DNA from 3 places in the Desulfomicrobium apsheronum genome. Region 2 is predicted to be linked to each of the others. Evidence: predicted binding sites of a transcription regulator. Region 2 holds the regulator's gene; each other region holds the start of a gene.
What was found. The regulator sigma-54, encoded in region 2, starts transcription at its own class of promoters, with help from an activator protein. The targets are predictions, from matches to a motif close to CTGGCACGGNNNNTGCTT.
Positions count from the first base shown of each region.

Region 1 (2,269 bases), on a different contig from region 2:
GTATTCTGGAAATCGCCCTGTGAAAATATCTTGTGCACGGACACGGGCCGCACGCCCATGCCGACCTGCATGCCCACGGGCAAGCGATCGCCTTCCTGGTTGGAAGAGCCCGCGATCTTCATGTTCTGGTACATGAGATCCTCGAACTCGGCCCTGTTCTTCTTGAACCCGGTGGTGTTCACGTTGGCCAGGTTGTTGGCCGTGACATCGAGATTGAGCTGCTGGGCGATCATGCCCGAGGCGCTGGTCCATAAAGCGCGAATCATATCTTCTTCTCCTTGCGGGATCACCCGCGCCCATCCTGCGTCCCGCGATCAGGTCGCGGGCGGCAAGCCTAGGGATATTATCTGGGCGCACCGACCTCTGCGATGGCCTTCTTGTCTTGCTCGAACGAACCGCTGATCATCTTCTGGTAGGCCTCGAAAGCGCGCATGGCTTCGATCATGTTGACCATCTCCGAGACCACGTTCACGTTGGCCGCCTCCAGAAAGCCCTGCTCCACGGTGGAATCCTCGGCCGGAATGGCCTGTGCGTCCGCCCCCGGGCGAATGCGCAGCAGGGAATTGCCCACCTTTTCCAAAGCGCGAGGGTCCTCGACACGGACCAGGTCGATGGTGTCGACAATCTCGCCGTCAACGGAAAAACCGCCATCGGCGTCAATAAGCACGGCACCCCCTTCCGCTATCTGCAGGGGACCGCCTTGGCCCAGGAGCTGATTGCCATGGGCGTCCACGACAAAACCCTCGGCCGAGCGATGGTACACGCCCTGACGGGTCAGAAATTCCCCTTCGGGCGTCTGGACCCGGAAAAAACCGTCCCCCGCGATGGCCAGGTCAAGCGGGTTGCCCGTGCTCTTCATGGGTCCCTGGGACATGTCGATGACCGCCTCGGAGATCCGGGGCTGCGCCAAAAGATTGGGCTGCGGCCAGGGTACCTTCTCGTTCAGGGTCGTGTTAGGGTCGACCATGTCATGGGCATAGCGGCGAAACGTATCCCGAAAGGCCAGTTTTTCGCTCTTGAAACCCGTGGTGTTCACGTTAGCCAAATTATTGGCGATGCTATCCAGTCGATGTTGCTGTGTAAGAGCCCCGAATACGGCGCTATAACTGCTGTCTTGCATGGGGGGTCCTCCTTGGTAACGCTCATTGAGCAAATACCAGGCCACTTGAAATGCATGACCGCCTGGTCCACAAGGGCCTTGGGAAAAAAACACTTGACTGCCATCCCCCCCCTCATGCAAGGGAAACGGTTGCAGAGCGGGTGTAGCTCAATGGCAGAGTACAAGCTTCCCAAGCTTGGAGTCGCGAGTTCGACCCTCGTCACCCGCTCCACTCCTGTATGTGGTCATACTGATTTTCGGTAGCTGATGGGGGTGGGCCTTTTCGTGGTCCACCTTTTTTTTTCCGATAGGCTTATACGATGGACAAAAACGAAATACACGCGCGGCTCATGGAAATGGTGACTCCCCTGTGTCAGGCCCGGGACCTCGAAGTCTGGGGTATCGACCTGCTTTTCGCGGCCGGGGGACGGCACAGGATCGTACGAGTCTATCTGGACTCCGAACACGGGGTCGGCATCGACGAGTGCTCGGAGGTCAGCAAACATCTGAGTCTGGCCTTGGACGTGGAGGACATCATTCCCGGAGCATTCACCCTGGAAGTGTCCTCGCCCGGTCTTGAGCGGCCTTTTTTTTCCTTGGAGCAGATGCAGGCCTATGTGGGACAGACGATGCGCATCCGCCTGGAAAACCCGCTTGAGGGCAGAAAAAATTTCAAGGGGCGCCTGCTCGGTATGGAACCGCCCATGTTTACGCTGACCGACGACAGCAATACATTTGAATTGAACTGGGACGATGTGGGCAAGGCCAACCTCGTCTACGAGCCCTTTGATCAGGGCAAGAAACGATAAATTTCGGAATACGGCGGGTTGTTTCCGCACGGAGAACGGAGGACGTTCATGAATTTGGAACTCAAAAAAGCCATTGACCAGATCAGCAAGGACAAGGGCATCGACCGTGAAATGCTGATCGACACACTGGAAGAAGCCATTCGGGCCTCCGTGACCAAAAAATACGGCGACAAGATGGATATCGAGGTCACCTTCAACGAAGAGACCGGCGAGATTGAAGTCTACCAGTTCAAAATCGTGGTCGAAGAGGTCGAGGATACCGACACGGAGATCCTCATGGTCGAAGCCATCAAGCACGACCCCAACGTCGAGCTTGACGACGCCATCGGATTTCGCCTGCAGGTCGAGGATCTTGGCCGCA
Region 1 is NZ_FORX01000007.1:25,280-27,548, forward strand. It holds gene flgG (flagellar basal-body rod protein FlgG) at 1-266, opposite strand, end outside; gene flgF (flagellar basal-body rod protein FlgF) at 344-1,120, opposite strand; tRNA gene BMZ40_RS08665 (tRNA-Gly) at 1,257-1,331, shown strand; gene BMZ40_RS08670 (ribosome maturation factor RimP) at 1,420-1,908, shown strand; gene nusA (transcription termination factor NusA) at 1,957-2,269, shown strand, end outside.
Region 1: flgF (flagellar basal-body rod protein FlgF) is a predicted target of sigma-54. The motif match lies at 1,148-1,165, and genes of this name have one in related genera.

Region 2 (2,269 bases):
CGTCAGAACCTGCAACTGATTCTCGAATATTCGGGATTCTCACGCGACGAGCAAAAGCACACGGCGGACAGGCTGCTCGATGAACTGGGGATCACCCGCCTTGAAGGACAGCTGGCCGCCTTTCTGTCCGGCGGAGAACGCCGCAGGCTGGAAATTGCCCGCGCCCTGATCCAGAATCCAAAATTCATCCTCCTGGACGAACCCTTCGCCGGCATCGATCCCCTGGCCGTGGACGACATCCAGGCCATCATCCGGGACCTTCGCGACAAGAACATCGGCGTGCTCATCTCCGACCACAATGTTCGCGAAACGCTCCAGATCTGCGACCGTGCGTACCTTGTCCACGACGGCCGCATCATCCTGAACGGCAGCCCGGAAGAGATCGTCGCCGACCCGGGTGCGCGCAAGGTTTACCTCGGTGAAGGATTCAGCCTCTAGCGGACACGATTTTCCAAGGATTGCCAGGACCTAAGCTTTATGGCAGATTCGTTACTGGGTAGTTTTTTAGCCTGCAATCCTCTGACACGGTGAAACCAAATCAATTATGGGCCTTGAACTCCGACAAAACCTCAAGCTGACGCAGCAGCTGGTCATGACACCGCAGCTGCAGCAGGCCATCAAGCTGCTTCAGCTCTCCAGATTCGAGCTTCTCGAAGCCGTTCAGCAGGAGTTGCTTGAGAACCCCATGCTTGAGGAGGGGGTCAAGGAAATTTCAGAAGAGCACGAAATCCAGGCTCCGGCAGAAACACGCCCGGAAACTTCCTACGAAGACGCGGAGCTGATGCGCAACGCGGACTGGGAAAACTACCTCGGCGATTTTTCAAGCACCGCCAAGCAAGTGCAGTTCAAGGAGACCGAGGCCCTTGAGGAGATGATGTCCTACGAGGCCAGGCTCTCGGGCAAGCCTTCCCTGGATGGTCATCTGCTGTGGCAGCTCTGTCTGTCCAACATCACCGAAGAAGAGGAGATGATCGGCGAGGCCATCATCGGCAACCTCGATTCCCAGGGCTACCTGATGAGCACCGCCGAGGACATCGCCTCCGAGACGCTCTCTCCCCTGGCCCTGGTGGAGTCCATGCTGCATCGTCTGCAGCGCTTCGATCCCGTGGGCGTGGCCGCGCGCTCTCCTCGGGAATGCCTGCTCATCCAGCTGGAAATGCTGGGCCAGGACGATCCCATCCTGATCTCCCTGGTGGGGGAACATCTCGAAGACATCGAAAAGCGCCGCTACAAACCGCTCCTGCGCAAGTTCAAGATCCAGATGGAGGATCTCAAGGCCTATCTGGACATAATCCAGTCCCTGGACCCCATGCCGGGCGCCAGTTACGGCAGCGAGAGCACCATATATGTCAGCCCGGATGTTTTCGTGTACGAATACGAAGGGGATTTCGTCATCGTCATGAACGACGACGGCCTGCCCAAGTTGCAGCTCAGCCCGTACTACATGGACGACATGCACCTGGCCGTCAAAGGCCCGGACCGTGAATATCTGCACGACAAGATGCGCTCCGCCATGTGGCTCATGAAGAGCTTGCACCAAAGGCAAAGAACATTATATAAAGTGGTTGAAAGCATTGTCAGGTTTCAGCGGGGCTTTTTTGAACACGGGGTGACCAAGCTCAAACCGCTCATCCTCAAGGATGTAGCCGATGACATCGAAATGCACGAGTCCACGGTCAGCCGGATCACCACGAACAAATACGTGGCCACCCCGCACGGCATCATGGAACTGAAATTTTTCTTCAATTCCGCGCTGGAAATGGATGATGGAACCCAGGTCGGATCCGAATCGGTCAAGGCCATCATAAAGAAAATGGTCAGCGAGGAAGACCCGAAGCACCCCTACAGCGATGAAAAAATCGCTTCGGTGCTGAAGGAACGGCTGGATGTGAACATCGCCCGGCGAACAGTGGCCAAATATCGCGCGGTGCTGGGGATCGATTCCTCATCAAAGCGAAAACAGGTTTTTTGATATCCCGCCCTTTGGGCCGCCCCTTTCGGACGGCAAAAAGGGCTGACCCTCAACAATCGAGGAGGCTTCCATGAGGATTACCTTCAATTTCAAAAACTTCGATCCTTCCGACCATCTGCGCAAATACGCCAAGGACCGCTTCGGCAAGCTCGCCAAATTCATGGCCGGCACCCCCGACGCTGAGCTGCAGGTCAATCTCGAAGTGGAGAAATTCCGGCATGTCGCCGATATAGTGCTGACTGGAAAGAACGTGCATATCTCCGCCCGCGAAGACAGCGAGGACATGTACTCCACCGT
Region 2 is NZ_FORX01000006.1:83,304-85,572, reverse strand. It holds gene lptB (LPS export ABC transporter ATP-binding protein) at 1-438, shown strand, start outside; gene rpoN (RNA polymerase factor sigma-54) at 545-1,972, shown strand; gene hpf (ribosome hibernation-promoting factor, HPF/YfiA family) at 2,043-2,269, shown strand, end outside.

Region 3 (2,269 bases), on a different contig from region 2:
ACCAAGACGCTGTCGCCGTCGTTGATGCGCTGTTTTTGCATCGAGGTCAGCAGTTGTGACAGCTGCATTGTTTCGTTTCGCGACAATCCTCGAATCACGCCATTTTTTGTTATGCTTTTTCCTTTCATGTTAAACCTCCAGATAACCATATATAAAGCAGCTTTTGCCTTCATGGCAAGCCGCCTGTTTCATTTTTTGTGCAAAATTGCTGCCAACGACTTTACGGTATCGCGTATCATTCTTCCGTGACATCCAAATAAAGCTGTTTTTTCAGGATATTGTCGCGGATGTTATTTTTGATTTCGCTCCCGGGATGCAATATTTCATAAGAATTTTTGTGCAAATTTGAAACACCGGGCGCGTCAGGATGATACGATTATTGCAAATTTGAAACATTCGCTGGTCCATGGGATTGGTCGTTCAAGGTCCCGCAGGGCGAATCTGAAGCGAGACTGAAGAAAAATGGTTGTTTAGTCAACCAAATTGTATTACACTTTCGGGATCAATTCGTGTCCGGAAAATCGGACGGCGGCTTGGCTCTGATCATTAATGCTGCGCGTCTGACAGGGCCCGGCGGGCATGGGGATTTTCGGGGTTGAGCGTCAATCTTCCTTTGTCGGAGATTATTTGAGGAAGTTGTCGAAACTTTTGTCCGAAAAAACGGACGCCTGTCCAAAAGTGCGTTTTTGACCATTAACCAGCCAATTAAGCGCGTTAACCGGATTGAAGTTGTATGTTTGCATTCCCGAACTAACGTGCTATTTCCAAGGAAAAATACATATTGTCTTTTTTTTCAGACAAACCGGAAGGGGGGCTATGACAAATACGATCACTGTCTCATAAGTTTTTTTTATTTCAGTTGTTTAGGTGTTTTTGGTTATGTGGCACAAAACTTGTTTAAAGCGATCTGAAGCACGAGAAAAGTTGCGATATTGCTTGAAAACAACAACTTGGCTTTTAGGAGAAGATACATGGCAAAAAATATGAAAACCATGGATGGAAATACCGCAGTCACTCATATCGCCTATGCGATGAGCGATACGGCGGCAATTTATCCGATTACCCCTTCCTCCACCATGGGCGAGATCGCTGATGAGTGGGCCGCGCAAGGGCGATTGAATATTTTCGATCAGAAGGTCATGGTCCGCCAGATGCAGTCCGAAGCTGGCGCTGCCGGTGCTGTGCACGGTTCCTTGGCCGGTGGGGCGCTGACCTCCACCTTTACCTGTTCCCAGGGCCTTTTGCTCATGATCCCGAACATGTACAAGATTTCCGGTGAATTGCTTCCCGGCGTCTTCCATGTCAGCGCACGCGCCGTTGCCGCGCATGCTCTGTCCATCTTCGGCGATCATCAGGACGTCATGGCCTGTCGCCAGACCGGTTTCGCCATGCTGGCTTCCAGCTCCGTGCAGGAATGCATGGATTTGGCCCTGGTCGCGCATCTGTCCTCCATTGAATCGAGCATCCCCTTCCTGCACTTCTTTGACGGCTTCCGCTCTTCCCATGAAATTCAGAAGATCGAAGTCATCGACTACGAAGACATCAAGAAGGTCGTCAATCACGAGGCCATCGCCGAATTCCGTGAACGCGCCATGAGCCCGGCCAATCCGTCCATTCGCGGCACCGCCCAGAATCCCGATATTTATTATCAGGGCCGCGAAGCTTCCAATGTCTACTACGATCAGCTCTCTTCCATCGTGGTCGAGCAGATGAAGAAGGTCACGTCCATCACCGGCCGGTCCTACAAGCCTTTCGACTATGTCGGTCATCCTCAGGCCGAGCGTGTCATCGTGGCCATGGGTTCTTCCTGTGAAACCATCGAGGAAGTGGTGCGTCACCTCCTGGCCAAGGGCGAGAAGGTCGGCCTGGTCAAGGTCCGCCTGTATCGTCCGTTCCTGCCTGAGTACTTCCTGCAGGTTCTGCCCGCCACGGCTTCCGTCATCACCGTGCTCGACCGCACCAAGGAGCCCGGCGCCAAGGGCGATCCGCTTTATAAGGATATCTGCACCGCCTACATGGAACGCGGTGAAATGCCCGAGATCGTCGCCGGCCGTTATGGCCTGGGCTCCAAGGAGTTCACCCCGGCCATGGTCAAGGCCGTGTATGACAACATGATGTTCGCCCAGCCCAAGCATCACTTCAATGTGGGCATCGAGGACGACGTCACCCATACTTCCCTCGACGTGCCGGTCTTCGCCGACACCACTCCGGCCGGCACCGTGCAGTGCAAGTTCTGGGGCCTGGGATCCGACGGAACCGTCGGCGCCAA
Region 3 is NZ_FORX01000013.1:22,301-24,569, reverse strand. It holds gene BMZ40_RS12275 (hypothetical protein) at 1-128, opposite strand, end outside; gene nifJ (pyruvate:ferredoxin (flavodoxin) oxidoreductase) at 972-2,269, shown strand, end outside.
Region 3: nifJ (pyruvate:ferredoxin (flavodoxin) oxidoreductase) is a predicted target of sigma-54. The motif match lies at 882-899, and genes of this name have one in related genera.